One region of the Inquilinus sp. genome, then DNA from elsewhere that is predicted to be linked to it. Evidence: riboswitches for the same ligand, from Rfam matches in the RefSeq annotation. Region 1 holds a riboswitch; the other holds the start of a gene.
The links. Region 1 has a riboswitch for cobalamin ahead of AC3XYG_RS23790 (TonB-dependent receptor plug domain-containing protein). Riboswitches for the same ligand answer to the same signal wherever they lie in the genome.
Positions count from the first base shown of each region.

Region 2: linked by a shared signal. The riboswitch ahead of metE (5-methyltetrahydropteroyltriglutamate--homocysteine S-methyltransferase) and the one ahead of AC3XYG_RS23790 (TonB-dependent receptor plug domain-containing protein) in region 1 are both predicted to bind cobalamin.

Region 1 is NZ_JBYRFX010000685.1:2,595-13,598, reverse strand. It holds gene AC3XYG_RS23810 (hypothetical protein) at 78-803, opposite strand; gene AC3XYG_RS23805 (CoA-acylating methylmalonate-semialdehyde dehydrogenase) at 1,003-2,496, shown strand; gene AC3XYG_RS23800 (FMN-dependent NADH-azoreductase) at 2,565-3,191, opposite strand; gene AC3XYG_RS23795 (LysR family transcriptional regulator) at 3,321-4,340, shown strand; cobalamin riboswitch at 4,335-4,533, shown strand; gene AC3XYG_RS23790 (TonB-dependent receptor plug domain-containing protein) at 4,640-6,688, shown strand; gene AC3XYG_RS23785 (ABC transporter substrate-binding protein) at 6,718-7,539, shown strand; gene AC3XYG_RS23780 (FecCD family ABC transporter permease) at 7,536-8,546, shown strand; gene AC3XYG_RS23775 (ABC transporter ATP-binding protein) at 8,546-9,343, shown strand; gene AC3XYG_RS23770 (DUF6925 family protein) at 9,361-10,266, shown strand; gene AC3XYG_RS23765 (hypothetical protein) at 10,273-11,004, opposite strand, start outside.
Region 2 is NZ_JBYRFX010000876.1:1,157-9,878, forward strand. It holds gene AC3XYG_RS31570 (aromatic ring-hydroxylating oxygenase subunit alpha) at 34-1,260, shown strand; gene AC3XYG_RS31575 (FAD-binding oxidoreductase) at 1,283-2,386, shown strand; gene AC3XYG_RS31580 (hypothetical protein) at 2,389-2,667, shown strand; gene fdhA (formaldehyde dehydrogenase, glutathione-independent) at 2,735-3,925, shown strand; gene metE (5-methyltetrahydropteroyltriglutamate--homocysteine S-methyltransferase) at 4,016-6,352, opposite strand; cobalamin riboswitch at 6,463-6,667, opposite strand; gene AC3XYG_RS31595 (oxidoreductase) at 6,848-8,722, shown strand, end outside.

The DNA.
Region 1 (11,004 bases):
GGTTTCGAGACCCGGCGCGCAGCGGACATGGTCGTCCGTGAGCACCGGAAGCGCAGAAACCGGTTACGGGCGGTCTTTCAGGGGAAGGCGCAGACTTCGCTGGTCACCCGGACGAAGCTGCGCTCGCCCTCGATCAGGCTGAACCGGTATTCCTTCTCGCCGACCACCAGGCTCTGGAACAGCGGCAGCATGCCGGTGGTGCTGGCCTGCTTGCCGTCGATGCCGCGGAAATTGACCGTGATCGGCTTGGCCGGGTCGTACGCGGCCTGGGCCTTGCCGCTTTCGTCGACCGTGCCTTCGCCGCGGCCGGTCACGGCGATGGTGTTGTTGGCGAAGGCGACCGAGCTGTTGGAGCCGACCGCGTTCTGCGTCGGCAGGATGAAGCGCTTGCTCTCGCCCGTCTTGCAGTCGCGCGCCGCCGAAGCCTGGTCGATGTAGAAGGCCAGCCGCTGCGGATCGAGCCCGTCATGCAGCCGCTGTGCCACCTTGTCGGCCAGCTCGCGATAGGTGCCGGTCGGCACCTCGCGCTCGAATCGGGCGGTCAGCTCGCGATACTGGATCTGCGCCGTCTGCGCCGCCGCCTGCAGCTGGATCCGCTCCTGCTCCAGCCCGCCCTTGGCCTGGGTCAGGCTGGTGACCTGGCCCTGCAGCGTCGTGATCTGCCCCTTCGTTCGCTCCACGCCGATCTGGTAGGCGAAGCCCGCCGCCACCAGCAGGACCGTGATCGAGAAGAAGACGCGGATGATCGTACCCCAGACGCGCCGGCGGTAGCGACGCTCCGGATCGTAGAGACCGAGACCCATATACCCAATCCTGACTCTTTGCCGGCGACTGCCGCCGCCGTAGCATGGCCCGACTGTTACGACAGCGGCCCCCCGGCCGCCAAGCCCGACATGGCTGCCTGTGCGATTAGGGCGGCTTTTCCTTGCGGGACGGGCGCGCTATAATTCGCTTGTTCCAAAAAAGACTCGACATAGAATTTTTGTTCTGGAGGAGCGCAGCGTGGGTTCGATCCATCACTTCATCGACGGCAAGGCCGCGCCCGGCCACAGCGGCCGCGGCGGCGACGTGTTCAACCCGGCGACCGGCGAGGTCTCGGGCCGCGTCGACTTCGCCTCGACCGACGAGGTCGGCGCCGCCATCGCCTCCGCCCAGAAGGCGCTGCCCGGCTGGGCGGCGACGGCGACGGTGGTCCGGGCCCGCGTGATGTTCAAGTTCAAGCAGCTGATCGAGGAGAACATCGAGGAGCTGGCGCAGATCGTCACGGCCGAGCACGGCAAGGTGCTGTCCGACGCCAAGGGCTCGATCCAGCGCGGCCTCGAGGTGGTGGAGTTCGCCTGCGGCATCCCGCATCTGCTGAAGGGCGAATTCTCGGAGAATGTCGGGCGCGAGATCGACAGCTTCTCGCTGCGGCAGCCGGTCGGCGTCTGCGCCGGCATCACGCCGTTCAACTTCCCGGTGATGGTGCCGCTGTGGATGTTCTCGATCGCGGTGGCCTGTGGCAACACCTTCATCCTGAAGCCGTCGGAGAAGGACCCGACCGCGGCCAACTGGCTGGCGGCGAAGCTGCTTGAGGCCGGCGCGCCTCCCGGCGTGCTGAACGTGGTGCATGGCGACAAGGTCGCCGTCGACGCGCTGCTGACCGACCCGCGCGTCGCCGCGATCAGCTTCGTCGGGTCGACCGCGATCGGCGAATACATCTATTCGACCGCCGCCGCGCACGGCAAGCGGGTGCAGGCGCTGTGCGGCGCCAAGAACCACATGGTGGTGATGCCGGACGCGGATCTCGACAAGGCGGTCGATGCGCTGATGGGCGCGGGCTACGGCTCGGCCGGCGAACGCTGCATGGCGGTCTCGGTCGCGGTCGCGGTCGGTGATGTCGGCGACAAGCTGATCGCCAAGCTGGAGCCGAAGGTGCGGGCGCTGAAGGTTGCACCGGGCACCGACCCGGAGGCCGAGATGGGGCCACTGGTCACCAGGCAGCACTACGACAAGGTGCGGTCCTACGTCGATATCGGCGTCCAGGAAGGCGCCAAGCTGGTGGTCGACGGCCGCGACCTGAAGCTGCAGGGCTATGAGGGCGGATATTTCCTCGGCGGCTGCCTGTTCGACCATGTCGAACCGAACATGCGGATCTACAAGGAAGAGATCTTCGGGCCGGTGCTGGCTGTGGTCCGCGCGCCGGACTTCAAGACGGCGCTGGGCCTGGTCAACGACCATGAATACGGCAACGGCACCGCGATCTTCACCCGCGACGGCGACGCGGCACGGACCTTCGTCAGCAACTGCAATGTCGGCATGGTCGGCGTCAACGTGCCGATCCCGGTGCCGATGGCGTTCCACACCTTCGGCGGCTGGAAGCGCTCGGCCTTCGGCGATCTCGGCATGTACGGCAATGACGGGGTGCGCTTCTACACCAAGCTGAAGACGGTGACCGAGCGCTGGCCGACCGGCATCAAGGGCGGTGCGGAATTCACCATGCCGGTGATGCGCTAACCCTTACGGGTCGGTGAAAGACGACGAGGCGGGCGAAAGCCCGCCTCGTTGCGTTTGGGGCAGGGCGGTCAGGCGGCCGCAGCCGCCAGGCCCGGGGTGGCCTTGGCCTGCTGATGCGCCTCGGCAAGCGCGCGGTCGCGGTGCTCCGGCCCGTAGCCCAGGCCCTCGGCCCGGACGAAGTCGATGTCGGTGACGCCGATAAAGCCGAGCACGGTGCGCAGATAGACCTCCTGGTGGTCCAGCGCCTCGAGGCCCGCGGTGTAGATGCCGCCGCGCGAGGAGGCGATGATCACCTTGCGGCCGCCGGCCAAGCCGACCGGGCCCGTCTCGCTGTAGCGGAAGGTGCGGCCGGCCTGGGCCAGCCGGTCGATCCAGCCCTTCAGCTGGGTCGGGATCGTGAAATTGTACATCGGCGCGCCGATCACCACGACGTCGGCCGACAGGAACTCCCCGACGATCGCATCGATCAGCGCCCGCTCTTCGGCCTGGATCGGCGTCAGCTCGGCATCCTTGCCGAACTTGACCACCGCCACGCGCTCGGCGTCGAGGTGCTGCGGCGCGTCGACGACGAGGTCGCGATACACCAGCTCGGCCTGGGGGTGGTGGGCCCGCCAGGCATCGACGGTCGCCTTGGTCAGCTGGCGCGACACCGAGGCATCGCCGAGCACGCTGGAATCGATCTGGAGAATCTTCATGATGGCCCCTCCGGGACTGCAAGTGATATCGCCATTGCATTTACGGATGATGCCAATCAGTCTGTAGTCCCTGATTTTGCGATGGATCGTTCCATTCGCGGGCACAATCCCTCGGCGAGGGCATGGACGATGGCACTGGACCTCAACGATCTCAGGCTGTTCGCCAAGGTGGCGCAGCTCGGCGGTTTCACCGCGGCCGGCCGGGCGCTCGGCCTGCCCAAGTCGCGGCTCAGCCGCCGCATCGCCGGGCTGGAGGACCAGCTCGGCGTCCGGCTGCTGCAGCGCTCGACCCGCCGGCTGTCGCTGACCGATGTCGGCGAAAGCTTCCTGCGCCATTGCGAGACCATCCTGGTTGAGGCCGAGGCGGCGGAGCAGGCGGTGGCGCAGGCCCGGTCGGAGCCGAGCGGACTGGTCCGCGTCACCTGCCCGCAGATCCTGGCCCAGACCATGATCGCGCCGCTCATCAACAGCTTCCTGGCGGCCCACCCGGCGGTGCGCATCGCCATGGAGCTGACCGGCCGCCGCGTCGACGTGATCGAGGAGCGGGTCGACCTGGCCTTCCGGGTGCGGCGGCCGCCGACCGAACCGTCCGACGTCGTCGTCCGGGTGCTGGCCCAGACTCGCGGCGTGGTGGTGGCCGCGCCGGCGCTGCTCGACCGGCTCGGCCGCCCGGTGGAACCGGTGGATCTGATCCGGCTCGGCACGCTCGACCTGCACCATGCCGACGGCCGCCATGTCCTGACCATGGTCGACGGCACCGGCGCGACCCAGTCGGTGCCGCATGTGCCGCGGCTGGCGACCGACGACATGTTCACGCTGCGCCAGGCCGCGATCGACGGGCTCGGGGCGGTGCTGCTGCCGGACTACATCTGCCGGCCGGCGATCCAGGCCGGGCTGCTGGAGCACATCCTGCTCGACTGGCGCATGCCGGAGGGGGAGGTGCAGGCGGTGTTCGCCTCGCGCCGCGGCTTGGTGCCGGCGGTGCGCGCCCTGGTCGACCATGTCGTCCGCTGGGTGCCGCAGGCGGTGGCGATCTGCGACAGCGAACTGGCGGAGGCCGAGCGCCTGCCGCCCTATGCCGATTCCGGCGCCAATGCAGCCGCGCTCGGCCTCGATGCCTTGTTGACGTCCGCGCCGGCCCGCCACTAGCTTGGCGGCGACGGTTCCTTCGGGATCAAAAGGGAACGCAGTGCGGGGCGGCGACGCCTCAATGCTGCGGCTGCCCCCGCAACTGTAAGCGGTGAGCCATCCGCCATCATGCCACTGGAGCCTCGGCTCCGGGAAGGCGGCGGACCGGCGACGACCCGCGAGCCAGGAAACCTGCCGTCAGTTGTGGTCACACGCGAACTCGTCGGGCGGGGTGCACCGATGGTTGCCGAACCGGTCGCGTTGCGGCCGGGGAGACAGCGTTCGCGGTGACGTGCCACAGGCGTGTCCCCGAGGTCTCCATGGCGTCGTCCCCATCCTTTACCTTGAACCGGATCATCGTCCGCCGCGGCTCGATCACCTGCGAGCCGGTCGGGCGCACCGGCCGCCGGGGCCGTGGCGGGCCGCCGCCGGCCGATGTCCGGCTGATGTTCTTCGCCGCCGGCGTGTCGGTGACCCTGGCGGCGCCGGCCCTGGCCCAGGAGGCCATGCCCGCGCCCGTGCCTGTGCTCACGCCGGCCGCAACCCCGGCCCTGATGCTGGAGCCGATCGTGGTCACCGCCAACCGGACGCCGACCCCGGCGGCGGAGGTCGGCAGCGCCGTCACCGTCATCACCCGGCAGGAGCTGGAGGACCGGCAGATCCGCCAGGTCTCCGACGTTCTGCGCGCGGTGCCGGGCGTCGCCGTCAACCGCACCGGTCCGGTCGGCCAGCTGACCCAGATCCGCATCCGCGGCTCCGAGGGCAACCAGACCCTGGTGCTGATCGACGGAGTCGAGGTCAACGACCCCTCGGCCGGCTCGGAGTTCGATTTCGCCCATCTGATGGCCGACGACATTGAGCGGATCGAGGTGCTGCGCGGGCCGCAAAGCGCGCTGTACGGCTCCGACGCCGTCGGCGGTGTGGTCAACATCGTCACCCGCCGCGGGGACGGCCCGATCGGGGGCACCGCGTCTATCGAGGGCGGCGGCTACGGCACGGTGCGCGGCCAGGCCTCGGTCAGCGGCGGCACCGATCAATACGACTTTCTGTTCGGCACGGCCGGGCTGACCACCGATGGCGTCTCGGCCGCCGACCGCCGGCTCGGCAACAGCGAGGCGGACGGCTATCGCAACGGCACCGCCTACGCCAAGGTCGGGCTGCACCCGAGCGAGCTGGTCGATATCGACGTGGTGGGCCGCTACGTCAGCTTCCGCAGCGACCTCGACGGCTTCGCCGGCGGCGTCGGCGCGATCGACACCAAGGACGATGTCGACGGCTCAACCTTTCTCGGCCGGGTCCAGGGCAAGCTGACCCTGCTCGACGGCCGCTGGGACCATATCGTCGGCCTGTCCTACACCGAGGACAGCCGCGACTATCGCAGCGATGGCGACATCACCAGCACCTATCGCGGCAAGACCACCAGGCTGGACTACCAGACCAACCTGACGCTCGATTCCGAGAGGCTGCTGCCGGCCCAGCACCACCTGACCTTCGCCGCCGACCATGAGGAGCAGCAGGCCGACAGCGACAGCGATTTCGCCAGCTTCACCCGGAGCATCGGCTCGACCGGCCTGGTCGGCCACTACCAGCTCGGGCTGTTCGACAGCCTGTTCCTGACCGGCAGCATCCGCCACGACATCAACGACCTGTTCCGCGACACCACCACCTATCGCTTCACCGCCGCCTACCAGGTCGAGGCGACCGGGACCAAGCTGCGCGCCTCCACCGGCACCGGGGTGAAGAACCCGTCGCTTTTCGAGCTTTACGGCTACACCAACACCTATCGCGGCAACCCGAAGCTGAAGCCGGAAAGCGCGCGGGGCTGGGACGCCGGCTTCGACCAGCAGATCTGGGGTGACCGGGTGGTGTTCGACGCCACCTATTTCGACCAGCGCATCTCCGACCTCATTGTCGGCACTGGCCAGAGCTCGACCAATCTCGATGGCACCTCGGTCGCCCGCGGCGTCGAACTCGGCCTCACGGTCACGCCGGTCGACGACCTGACCATCCGCGCCTCCTACACCTACACCGACGCGCATGACGCCACGGGGGCGGAGCTGGTGCGGCGGCCGCGCAATCTCGCCAGCCTCGACGTGAACTACCGCTTCCTGGACGGCGCGGCGAACCTCAACCTTGGGGTCGACTACAACGGCCGGCAGAAGGACCTGGCCTTCGACGCCGCCTACAACAGCTCGCCCGTGACGCTGTACGGCTATACGCTGGTGAACCTAGGGGGATCCTACCAGGTGAGTGGCGCGGTGCAGGTTTATGGCCGGATCGACAATCTTCTGGATGAAGCCTACGAGGAGGTCTGGAGTTATGGCACGCCCGGCCGCGCCGGCTATCTCGGCATGAAGGTCAGCTTCTGATCCCGATGGCCCGATCCGCAACGCTCCGCGTGCTGCTTCCCCTCGTCGCCGCCCTGGGCTTCATGGCCGGGCCGGCGCTGGCCAAGCCGCAGCGGATCGTTTCGCTCAATCTCTGTGCCGATGCGCTGGTGCTGCGGCTGGCCGACCGTGCCGACATCCGCTCGGTGACCTGGCTGGCGCGCAACCCCGAGAATTCCGTGGTGGCGGCGGAGGCGGCGACGGTGCCGGTCAACCATGGCCTGGCGGAGGAGGTGGCGGCGCTGGACCCCGACCTCGTCGTGGTCGGTGCCTTCACCAACCGCGCCACCGTGGCGCTGCTGCGCCGGCTGGGCCTGCCGATCCTGGAACTCGGCGTGCCCGGCACCATCGACGGCATCCGCGCCCAGATCCGCCAGGTGGCAGCCGCGCTGGGCGTGCCGGAGCGGGGCGAGCATATGATCGCGGCGATGGATGCGCGGCTGGCCGCGATCCGGGTACCGGGGGCGCATCCGCTGGCTGTGGTGCTGCGCCCGAACGGCTTCACCGCCGGTCGTGGATCGCTGGTCGACGAGATCCTGGCCCGGGCCGGCACCCGCAACCTCGCCGCCGAACAGGGGCTGGAGAATTATGGCCAGATCCCGCTGGAGACCGTGGCCCTGGCCGGGGTGCAGCTGCTGATCCTGAACCAGGCGGAGAATGCCGCGCCCTCACTGGGCGAAGCGCTGCTGGACCACCCGATCCTCGCCGCCCTGCCGGGGCTGCGGCCGGTCCGGGTGCCGGCGCGGCTGTGGACCTGCGGCGGGCCCGAGGTGGCCGAGGCAGCGGCCCTGATCGCCGCCGCGGCCCGCCAGGTGGAGGGGGAGGGGCCATGAGCGCCGAGGACCGCGCCACCCCATCCTACGCCCTGCTGATCGGCGGCCTGACCCTTGCGGCGCTCGCCTGCCTCGCCTGGTCGGTCGCCACCGGCTATGCCCCCTTCGACCTCCCGGCCGCGCTCGGCGACGTGCTGGCGGGGCGGCAGAGCCTGCCGGGGCTGGTGCTGGTCGAACTGCGACTGCCGCGGGCGCTGCTGGGGCTGCTGGTCGGCTTCAGCCTCGGCCTCAGTGGTGCAGCGATGCAGGGGCTGCTGCGCAACCCGCTGGCCGAGCCCGGGGTGATCGGCGTCTCGGCCGCGGCGGCGCTGGGCGCCGTGCTGACGTTCTATTCCGGCCTCGCCGGCAGCTTCGCGCTCGCCCTGCCGCTGGGAGGCATCGCCGGGGCGGTGCTGGCCACGCTGCTGCTGTTCGGGCTGGTCCGGCGCGGCGCCGGCACCATGACGCTGATCCTGGCCGGCGTCGCCATCAGCAGCGCCGCCGGGGCGCTGACGGCCCTGGCCCTCAACCTGTCGCCCAACCCCTATGCTGCCTTGGAGATCGTGTTCTGGCTGATGGGGTCGCTGGCCGATCGCAGCCTGGACCATGTCTGGCTGGTGCTGCCGCCGATGCTGGTCGGCTGGGGCCTGATCCTGGCCGGCGCCCGCGCGCTCGACGCGCTCAGCCTGGGGGAAGACACGGCGGCCAGCCTCGGCTTCGCCCTGGGCCGTCTGCGGCTGCAGCTGATCGTCGGCACCGCCCTGGCGGTCGGCAGCGCCGTGGCGGTGACCGGGGCGATCGGCTTCGTCGGGCTGGTGGTGCCGCATCTGCTGCGGCCGCTGGTCGGGCACCGGCCGGGCCGGCTGTTGCTGGTCAGTGGCCTCGGCGGCGCCATCCTGATCCTGCTGGCCGATATCGGGCTGCGGCTGATCCGGGTGCAGCCGGAGCTGAAGCTCGGCGTCGTCACCGCGATCATCGGCGCGCCCTTCCTGTTCAGCCTGATCTACCGGCTGCGGCGGAGCCCGTGATGCGGATCGACGCTGCCGGAATTCGCATCGCCCTGGGCGGCCGCCCGATCCTCGACGGCATCGACCTCGCCCTGGCGCCCGGCGAGCTGGTCGGGCTGATCGGCCCGAACGGCACCGGCAAGACCACGCTGCTGCGCATTCTGGCCAATCTGCAGGCACCGGATGGCGGCTCGATCCGCTACGACGGCCAAGCGGCGCGGGATCTCGGCAGCCGGGCGCTGGCTCGCGGCCTGTCGGTGCTGATGCAGGGTGACGACGTGCATTGGCCGCTGCGGGTCGATCATCTTGTCGCGCTTGGCCGGCTGCCGCATCGCCGCCTGCTGGGCGGGATGTCGACGGCGGATCAGGCCGCGGTAGAGCAGGCGCTGGCCGACGCCGATGCGGCGCATCTGCGGCTGCGGACCGCCAGCACCCTGTCGGCCGGGGAGCGGATGCGGGTGCTGTTCGCCCGCGCACTGGCGGTGGAGGCACCGATGCTCTTCGCCGACGAGCCGGTGGCGGCGCTGGACCCGTTCCACCAGCTGCAGGTCATGGAGCTGCTGCAGGCCCGCGCCAGGACCGGGACGGGCGTGCTGGTGGTGCTGCACGACCTGGCGCTGGCCGGCCGGTTCTGTGACCGCCTGGTGCTGCTGCATCATGGCCGCAAGCAGGCCGATGGCCCGCCGGCCGAGGTGCTGACTGACGACCACCTCCGCCGCGCCTATGCGGTGGAAGTGCAGCGCGGCGAACGCGACGGAGTGGGCTATGTCCTGCCCTGGTCGCGCGTCGGGGAGGCGGGGCAGGGGGAGCAGCGATGACAGGGACGGTGCGGCAGTTGATCCAAGACCAAGCCGCCGAGGCCGGGACCGGCTGGAGCCTGGGCGGCTTCGGCGCCATCGCCGAATTCATGCGCACGCCGGAAGAGCCGGTGGCGATCGCCGCGGATGCGGCTGGCATCGCCGTCGCCACCGATCTCGGCGCGCTGCGGATCGACTGGATCCCCGGGCTGCGCCCCGTCGCTTATGAGACGGCGGTCGAGGGCGACCGCTGGAGTCATGCCGTGGCGCTGTGCCTGGCGGCGGAGCAGGCGGCGATGAACCGGCGCGCCACCGTGGTCGAGCTCGGCCCCGATGCCGCGGCGCTGCGGCCGCAGGACCAGGCCGCCATCCTGTTCGATCTCGGCCTCGGCGTGCTGCAGGCTGATATTTGCCTCCGCACCGCCGATCCGGCCTTGCTGGCGCAGCTGCGCGCCGGGTGCGGCCGGTCGCTGTTCGAGCCCGGCAACCCGCTGATGGGGGCGGTCATCACAGCCGGGCCGCACCGGGTGTTCCAGGCCAGGCTGGGGCGGATCGAGGTCTACCAGCCGGTACCGCCGGCCGACGGCAAGAGTCCGGAGGGGCCGCACACCCATGTGCTGCCGAAGCTGCTGGCCAGCGGCCGGACCCATGCGACGACGGCGCCGATCCCGCCAGGCTGGGTGCCCTGCGCCCATCTGTTCCCGCCGCATCCGTCCCGCGACGCGATGGGCCGCCGCCAGCCCTTCGACCGGGCGCGCCATGATGCGTTCCAGGCCCTGTGGCGGGACTTCGGCGATCCGCGGGCCGTGGCGCTGAAGGACGAGATCCTGGCTGCGGTGGCCGCCGGCGGTGAGGCGGGCCTGCCGGCGCTCGCCAGCCGTGCCGACCGCGCCGTCGGCCGGGTGGCGCGCTGCCAGGCCGCTGCTTTGGCCAAGGCGGGCTGAAGCGCTTCAGCCCTGCGGCGATGGGGCATCCGGCGCGCGTGACGCGGCCCGGCGCTCGCGGATCCGCTCCCGGACGCGGGCCTCCCGCCGGCCTTGCTGCAGCTCGCCGCGGGTCGGCCGCCACCAGCCCCGGGCCCGCTCATCGTCCCCGGCCTCCACGCGGGATGGCCAGACGCCGATCAGCTCATCGAGCGCCGGCCGGCGCCAGGCCGCCCAGACATAGTCGCCGGGAACCAGATCCATGTGCGGATAGAACGGCACGCTGTCGGACCGCTCCGCGATCTCGCCGGCGATCTCGGTGAAGACGAGCATGCCGAAGCGTTCGGTCATCACCGGCTGGTCCAGCGGCGGCAGGTCGTGGGCCGCGACGGGGTAGCGGTGCCGGCGGCGCTCGGCGGCAAGGGCTGCGGCGCGGCGCTGGACCTCCGGGTTCCATTCGGCCAGCCGGCGCTTCCGCCGTTCCTCCGGTTCGTTGCGCCGGGCGGCGGCTTCGATCTCCGGCCAGCGCAGCCACAGCGCCTCATAGGACCGGAACGGCACCCGCCAGGCGCGCTCATCGCTGTCCCACCAGGACCAGGGGATGGCGCGCATCTGGTCGACGACAGTCCTGGAATAGGGCGTCCGGATGCGCAGGTCGTCCGCAACCTCGAGATAGGGGCTCTCTATGGGGTCGAAGGTGTAGGCGTCGCGGCCCTTGGCCTCGTCTTGGCTGCCCGCGGGCAGCTCGCCGGCCAGCCA
Region 2 (8,722 bases), on a different contig from region 1:
GTCCGGGGACGGAAGATGGACGCGCGCGATAACATGCTGAGGCTGCTCCGCAGCCACCGCGAAGGCTTCAGCCTTGATCAGCCCTTCTATACCGACCCGGAATTCTTCCGGCTCGATATGGAGATGATCTGGTATCGCGACTGGCTGTTCGTCGGCCATGATTGCGAGCTGAGCAAGCCGGGCAACTACTTCACGGTCCAGATCGGCGCCTATCCGGTCGTGCTGGTGCGCGGCCAGGATGGCCAGATCCGCGCCTTCCACAACACCTGCCGCCATCGCGGCAGCCGCGTCTGCAACCAGCCGAAGGGCGCATCGGCCCGGCTGGTCTGCCCCTATCACCAGTGGACCTACGACCTCGACGGCAGCCTGCTGTTCGCGCGCCAGATGGCCGAGGATTTCGACAAGACCCAGTATGGGCTGAAGCCGGTCGCCTGCCACAGCGTCGGCGGCTACATCTTCATCTGCCTGGCCGACCAGCCGGCGGATTTCGCGCCGTTCCGCGCGCTGATGGAGCCGTATTTCCTGCCGCACCGGCTGACCGACGCCAAGATCGCCTTCGAGAGCACGATCATCGAGAAGGGCAACTGGAAGCTGGTCTGGGAGAACAACCGCGAGTGCTATCACTGCGTGGCCAATCATCCCGAGCTGTGCAAGACCTACTCCGAGGCGCCGAACGTCACCGGCGTGGGCGGCGGCGGCGATGATCCGGAGATGACGGCGCATTGGGAGAAGTGCGAAGCGGCCGGACTGTCGGCCCGGTTCCGCATGGATCCCGATGGCCAGTTCCGCGCGATCCGGGCGCCGCTGCTGCGCGACGCGGTCAGCTACACCATGTCCGGCAAGCGGGCGGTGAAGCAGGGCCTGTCCGACCAGGTCACCGCCGATCGCATCGGCGCGCTGATGCTGTACCACTACCCCACGACCTGGAATCACGTGCTGATCGATCACGCCGTGACCTTCCGCGTGCTGCCGATCAGCGCCACCGAGACGGCGGTGACGACCAAGTGGCTGGTCCACAAGGACGCGGTCGAAGGCGTCGACTACGACCTGGCCGAGCTGACCCATGTCTGGACCGAGACCAACGACCAGGATCGCCGGATCGTCGAAGAGAATGCGTTCGGCATCCTGTCGCCGTCCTACGAGCCGGGCCCCTATTCCGAGATGCATGAAGGCGGCGTGATCCAGTTCGTCGACTGGTATACCCGCTTCATGGAACCGCGCCTGGCCGAAGGCAGCAAGCCGCGCCTCAAGGTCGCATAAAGGGGAGGCGTCGTTGAACGCAGTGACGGCAGATCTCCCGCTCTACCGCCATCTCGACCAGATGGTGCCGTGGAACGACCGGCTTCAGGTGCTGGAATGCGTCGGCGTGTTCGACGAGGCGCCGGAGGTGAAGACCTTCACCTTCCGCTCGGACAACCAGACCTGGTTCCGTTACCAGCCGGGCCAGTTCGTGACGCTGGAACTGCCGGTCGGCGACGAGCTGGTGATGCGCACCTACACGCTGTCGTCCAGCCCGTCGCGCCCGTTCTCGATCTCCGTCACCGTCAAGGCGCAGCCCGGCAGCATCGGCACGCGCTGGATGTTCGACCACCTGACGCCGGGCGTCCGCATCAAGGCCTACGGGCCGGCCGGCGACTTCACCCATCACAACCACCCGTCCGGCAAGTACCTGTTCATCTCGGCCGGGTCCGGCATCACCCCGATGATGTCGATGCTGCGCTGGCTGAACGATTGCGCGCCGTGGACCGATGTCGCCTTCGTCAACTGCGCACGCCGGCCCGAGGACATCATCTTCCGCAAGGAGCTGGAGCTTCTCGGCAGCCGCATGCCCGGGCTGTCGCTCGGCTTCCTGATCGAGGAGCGGTCGTCGCGCGAAAGCTGGTTCGGCCATATGGGCCGGATCGACGCGGTGCGCATGCCGCTGCTGGTCCAGGATTTCCGGGACCGCGAGGTGTTCTGCTGCGGGCCCGACCCGTTCATGCGGGCGGTGCGCGACATGCTGGGCGCCGCCGGCTTCGACATGGCGCATTACCACCAGGAGAGCTTCGGCGCACCGCCGCCCGAGGCCCCGGCCGCGCCCGTCACCGAGCCGCTTGAGGGCGTGCCGGGTGAACCGGCGGTGGCGCCGACCCCGGTCCGCTTCGCCCTGTCCGGCATGACCGGCGACTGCCTGCCCGGCCAGACCGTGCTGCAGACCGCCCGCGCCTCGGGCGTCCGCATCCCGGCCGCCTGCGAACTCGGCCTGTGCGGCACCTGCAAGGTCAAGAAGCTGTCCGGCGAGGTCGAGATGAACCACAATGGCGGCATCCTCGACCACGAGATCGACGACGGCTTCATCCTCGCCTGCTGCTCGAAACCGCTGTCGGCGATCGAGATCGAGGCCTGAGCATGGGCAGCGCCATCGCCTCGGACTGTCGGCGCTCGCCGGTCACAGCGGAATCGGTCCCGTCCCTGCCGCCGCCGGAGCAGGTCTTCCTCGACTGGCTGATGTGGCTGCCGATCGAGGCGGATGTCCAGGCCGCCGCCCGGCGTGAGATCGCGCGGCTGGACCGGCGCATGCCGCTGGCCCCGGACGCGGACCGCCTTCGCACCTTGTTCCTGGCCGTCCTCGGCAGCAGGCCCCAGGGCCAGCGCCGCGGCGGCTCGCTTTCGGCATCGACCCTCTAGCCGGGCCGGGGACCACGCGGTCCCGGGCCCGGTTCAAATCACGACGATTCCTTGGGAGGAGACGAAGATGAGCAAGAACAGAGGCGTGGTGTATCTCGGGCCCGGCAAGGTCGAGGTCCAGGACATCGACGACGCCAAGCTGGCGGCGCCGAGCGGCCGCAAGATCGGGCACGCCGTCATCCTGAAGGTGCTGTCCACCAACATCTGCGGCTCCGACCAGCACATGGTCCGCGGCCGCACCACGGCACAGGCCGGGCTCGTGCTCGGCCATGAGATCACCGGCGAGGTGATCGAGACCGGCGACGATGTCGAGATGCTCTCGGTCGGCGACATCGTCTCGGTGCCGTTCAACGTCGCCTGCGGCCGCTGCCGCACCTGCAAGTCGCAGGACACCGGCGTCTGCCTGACGGTGAACCCGGCCCGTGCCGGTGGCGCCTATGGCTATGTCGACATGGGCGGCTGGATCGGCGGGCAGGCCCGCTACGTCACCGTGCCCTATGCCGATTTCAACCTGCTGAAGTTCCCGGACCGCGATCGGGCGATGGCCAAGATCCGCGACCTGACCATGCTGTCCGACATCCTGCCGACCGGCTTCCACGGCGCGGTCAAGGCCGGCGTCGGCGTCGGGTCGATCGTCTATGTCGCCGGTGCCGGCCCGGTCGGTCTGGCCCCGGCCGCCTCCGCCCGCATCCTCGGCGCGGCGGTGGTCATGGTCGGCGACTTCAACAAGGACCGGCTGGCCCATGCCAGGAAGGTCGGGTTCGAGCCGATCGACCTGTCGGCCAGCGATCGGCTGGGCGACATGATCGCCCAGGTGACCGGCAGCAACGAGGTCGACAGCGCGATCGACGCGGTCGGCTTCGAGGCGCGCGGCCATAGCGGCGGCGAACAGCCGGCCGTCGTCCTGAACCAGATGATGGAGATCACCCGCGCCGCCGGATCGATCGGCATCCCGGGCCTGTACGTCACCGAGGATCCGGGTGCCGTCGACAGCGCCGCCAAGCAGGGCAGCCTGTCGCTGCGCTTCGGCCTGGGCTGGGCCAAGGCGCAATCCTTCCACACCGGCCAGACCCCGGTGCTGAAGTACAACCGCCAGCTGATGCAGGCCATCCTGCACGACCGGCTGAACATCGCCGAGATCGTCAACGCCCAGGTGATCTCGCTCGAAGACGCCGCCCAGGGCTATGAGAGCTTCGACCAGGGCGCCGCCAAGAAGTTCGTGCTCGACCCGCACGGCGTGCTGCCGAAGGCGGCGTAAGCCGAAACAAGCGGCGTAAGCCAAGACAGGACGAAACGGGGGGAGGCACGTGCCTCCCCCTTTTTCTTTGCGGTCAGCCCACCCTTTTGATCAGGCGGCCGTGCGCAGCTCCCGCGCGGCGGCGACCATGTTGACCAGCGCCGGCCGGACCTCTTCCCAGCGGCGGGTCTTCAAGCCGCAATCCGGGTTGATCCAGATCTGCCGGTCGGACAGGCGCTGGCGGGCAAGCCGCAGCAGCACGCTCATCTCCTCGACATCGGGCACGCGCGGCGAGTGGATGTCGTAGACGCCCGGCCCGATCTCGTTGGGATAGCGATAGGTCTTGAACGCATCGAGCAGCTCCATCTTGGAGCGTGAGGTCTCGATCGAGATCACATCGGCATCCATCGCAGCGATGGCGTCGATGATCTGGTTGAACTCCGAGTAGCACATGTGGGTGTGGATCTGGGTGTCGTCCCGCACGCCGGACGAGCACAGCCGGAAGCTGTCCACCGCCCAGTCCAGATAGGCCTTCCAGTCGGCCTTGCGCAGGGGCAGGCCCTCGCGCAGCGCCGCCTCGTCGATCTGGATCATGGTTGCCCCGGCCTCCTCCAGGTCGAGCACCTCGTCGCGGATCGCCAGAGCGATCTGGCGGCAGGCAGCACTGCGGGGCACGTCGTCGCGCACGAACGACCAGTTCAGGATGGTGACCGGGCCGGTCAGCATGCCTTTGACCGGACGTTCGGTCAGCGATTGGGCATAGCTCCACCAGCCGACGGTCATCGATTCCGGCCGTGACACGTCGCCATACAGCACCGGCGGGCGGACGCAGCGTGAGCCGTAGGACTGCACCCAGCCATGCTGGGTGAAGGCGAAGCCGGCGAGCTGTTCGCCGAAATACTGCACCATGTCGGTGCGTTCGAACTCGCCATGCACCCGAACGTCGAGGCCGATTTCCTCCTGCCAGTGGATGGTGCGCGCCGTCTCCTCCCGCAGGAAGGTGGTGTAGTCGGCGTCGCTGAGCGTGCCCTTGGCATGCGCCGAGCGGGCCTGGCGGATTTCGGCGGTCTGCGGGAACGACCCGATCGTGGTGGTCGGGAACAGCGGCAGGTTGAATCGGCGGCGCTGGGGCTCGACCCTCGTGGTGAATTCGCTGTCCCGCTTCGCCATATCAGGGGTGACGGCGGCGATGCGGGCGGCGACGGCGGCATCATGCACCTTCGGCGAGACCTTGCGCGCCGCGGCCGCAGCGGCGGACGCCGCGAGCGTGCCGGTCACGGCGTCCCGGCCGCGGGCCAGGGCCTGGCCGACCGCCGCGAGTTCGCCCATCTTCTGCACGGCGAAGGCCAGCCAGCTCTTCACATCGGCATCGAGGTCCTGCTCCAGCTCCAGATCGATCGGCACGTGCAGCAGCGAGCAGGACGGCGCGATCTGGATGCGGTCGGCCCCGCGCGCGGCGACGATCGGCTCGAGCCAGTCGAGCAGCGCCGGCAGGTCGGTGCGCCAGATGTTGCGGCCGTCGATGACACCGAGCGACAGCACCAGCTCGCGCGGCGCCTTATCGACCGCGGCGGCGAGCTGGCTGGGCTTGCGCACGAGGTCGAGATGGAGGCCCGCCACCGGCAGGGCCAGCGCGGTGGCGAGGTTGTCGCCGAGGCCGCCGAAATAGGTCGTGATCAGGATCTTCAGCTGCGGCGCCGCCCGCGCCAGCTCGGCATAGGCATGGCGCAGCCCGGCCCGGGCGGCATCGTCCAGGTCGAGTACCAGGCACGGCTCGTCGAGCTGCACCCACTCGGCGCCCTCGGCGGCCAGCCGGCGCAGCACCTCGGCATAGACCGGCAGCAGGCCGTCGAGCAGCGACAGCGGGTCCAGCGCCGGGCTGTGGCTCTTGCCCAGCTTGAGGAACGTGACCGGCCCGAGCAGCACCGGCCGGGTCTGGTAGCCCAGCGCCTTGGCCTCGCGGTACTCCTCGACCGGCTTCAGCGACGCCAGGGCGAAGCGCTGCCCCTCGGCGAATTCAGGCACCATGTAATGGTAGTTGGTGTCGAACCACTTGGTCATTTCCTGGGCCGGCACGCCGTGGCCGTGCTCAGGACCATGGGCGCAGCCGCTGTCCTGGATATCGGCCTGCGAGCCGCGCGCCATGGCGAAATAGGTCTGCAGCGAGACCGGGCCATCGGTCCAGCCATAGGCCGCGGGAATGGCGCCGACCATGACGCTGGTGTCCAGCACCTGGTCGTAGAGCGAGAAGTCATTCGACGGAATCACAGTGACGCCGAGCGCATGCTGGCGCGCCCAGTTCGCCGCACGCAGCGCGGCGGCCGTCTCCAGCAGGGCCTTTTCGTCTGATTTGCCCGACCAGAAGCGTTCGAGCGCGAGCTTCAGCTCGCGGCGCGGACCGATGCGCGGCGTACCGAGCACGGCAACGGGAAGTGAAGATTTTGACACGGCGCAACCCCAAATGGTTTGGGGGCAAGGCCATGGCGGACGCGTGCGGACAGCCGCCACGCGGAGTTCCCTCGTGGCAGTGCAAGCGACTCACCGGGACACCCCGCCCGAGGACGTTTTGCGACGTGGCAGGTCTCCTGGCTTGCGGGTCGTCGCCTCCGTCCGGCCTTCCCAGGATCGCGGGATCCCAGTGACACTGATGGATTTCGGCTCGCCGCTGACAGTTGCGGGGGCAGCGCCGGAGTTGCCTTGCGGCGCACCGGCTTCCCTCTTAGCTCCGGACGGATCCGGAGAACCACGACTCCACCAGTATCGGCGCCGGCCCTGCTGCCGTCAATTCCTATATAAGGATATATTTATATCCTTTTGCAGTAAGGTTCCCACGCCGCAGGGGTCTGGCATCGATCCAAGGCATGCCGGCATCGGAAAGCGCTGGCCTACCATCACTCCGCCAGCCGACAGTGACACCGCCCGCCAGCCACAGCCGCCCGAGACATGCCGACCACCGATCCCCTGCTGCAGCCCTTCCGTCTGCGCCACCTGACCCTGCGCAACCGCTTCATGTCGACGGCGCATGAGCCGGCCTACACCGAGGACGGCATGCCGAAGGAACGGTACCGGCTGTACCATTCCGAGAAGGCCAAGGGCGGCATCGCCCTGACCATGATCGGCGGCTCCTCCGTCGTCGCGCCGGACAGCCCGCAGGCCTTCGGCAACATCCTCTTGTACCAGGACGAGGTGGTGCGCTGGCTGAAGGAGCTGTCGGACGACGTGCATTCGCATGGCGCCGCCGTGATGATCCAGGTCACCCATCTCGGCCGCCGCACCAGCTGGTCGAAGGCCGACTGGCTGCCGGTGGTCGCCCCCTCCCCGATCCGCGAGCCGGCCCACCGCGCCTTCCCCAAGGCGATGGAGGACTGGGACATCGACCGCATCGTCGCCGCCTATGCCGATGGCGCCGAGCGGGTGCAGGCCGGCGGCCTCGACGGGCTCGAGCTCGAATGCTACGGCCACCTGATCGACCAGTTCTGGTCGCCGGCCACCAACCGGCGCGACGACGACTACGGCGGCAGCCTGGACAACCGGCTGCGCTTCGCCTTCCAGGTGCTGCGCGCGATCCGCGACCGGGTCGGGCCGGACTTCATCATCGGCACCCGCATGGTCTGCGACGAGGATTGGCAGCGCGGCCTGTCGAAGGCCGAGGGGCTGGAGATCGCCAACCGTCTTGTCGCGTCCGGCCTGATCGATTTCGTCAACGTCATCCGCGGCCACATCGACACCGACGAGGCGCTGTCCCACGTCATCCCCGGCATGGGCGCCCGCTCCGCCCCCCATCTCGACTTCGCCGGCGAGGTGCGGGCCGCGACCAAGGTGCCGACCTTCCACGCCGCCCGCATCCAGGACGTCGCCACCGCACGCCATGCGATCGAGGCCGGCAAGCTGGACATGGTGGGGATGACCCGGCCACACATGGCCGACCCGCACATCGCCCGCAAGGTGATGGAGGGGCGTGAGGACGAGATCCGGCCCTGCGTCGGCATGGGCTACTGCATCGACAGCATCTATGGCGGCCAGGCCGCCTGCATCCACAACGCCGCCACCGGGCGCGAGGCGACGATGCCGCATGTCGTCGCCCGCAGCACCGGCCCACGCCGCAAGGTGGTGGTGGTCGGCGCCGGCCCGGCGGGGCTGGAGGCCGCGCGGGTGGCCGGCGAACGCGGCCATGCCGTGACGCTGTTCGAGGCGGCTTCCCAGCCCGGCGGCCAGATCCGCATCACCGCGGGGCTGCAGCGCCGCCGCGAGATCATGGGCATCGTCGACTGGCGCGTGGCGCAGTGCGAGCGGCATGGCGTGGCGATGCGGTTCAACACCTATGCCGAGGCCGGCGACGTGCTGGCCGAAGACCCCGACATCGTCGTGGTCGCGACCGGCGGCCTGCCGAACACCAGCTTCCTCGATGCCGGCGAAGACCTGGTCACCACCAGCTGGGACATCCTGTCCGGCGCGGCCAAGCCGGCCGAGACCGTGCTGCTGTATGACGACAACGGCGCCCATCCCGGCCTGACCGCGGCAGAGTTCATCGCCGGCGCCGGCAGCCGGCTGGAGCTGGTGACGCCGGAGCGGATGCTGGCCCCGGATGTCGGCGGCACCAGCTATCCCGCCTATTTCCGCGCCTTTTCCGAGCACGGCGTGCAGGTGACGATCAACCTGCGGCTGGAGAGCGTGCGCCGCGACGGCAACCGGCTGGTCGCCAGCTTCCGCGACGAATACGGGCGCCGCACGGTCGAAAAACGCGCCGACCAGGTGGTGGTCGAACACGGCACCCTGCCGCTGGACGAGCTGTATTTCGCGCTGAAGCCGCTGTCGGGC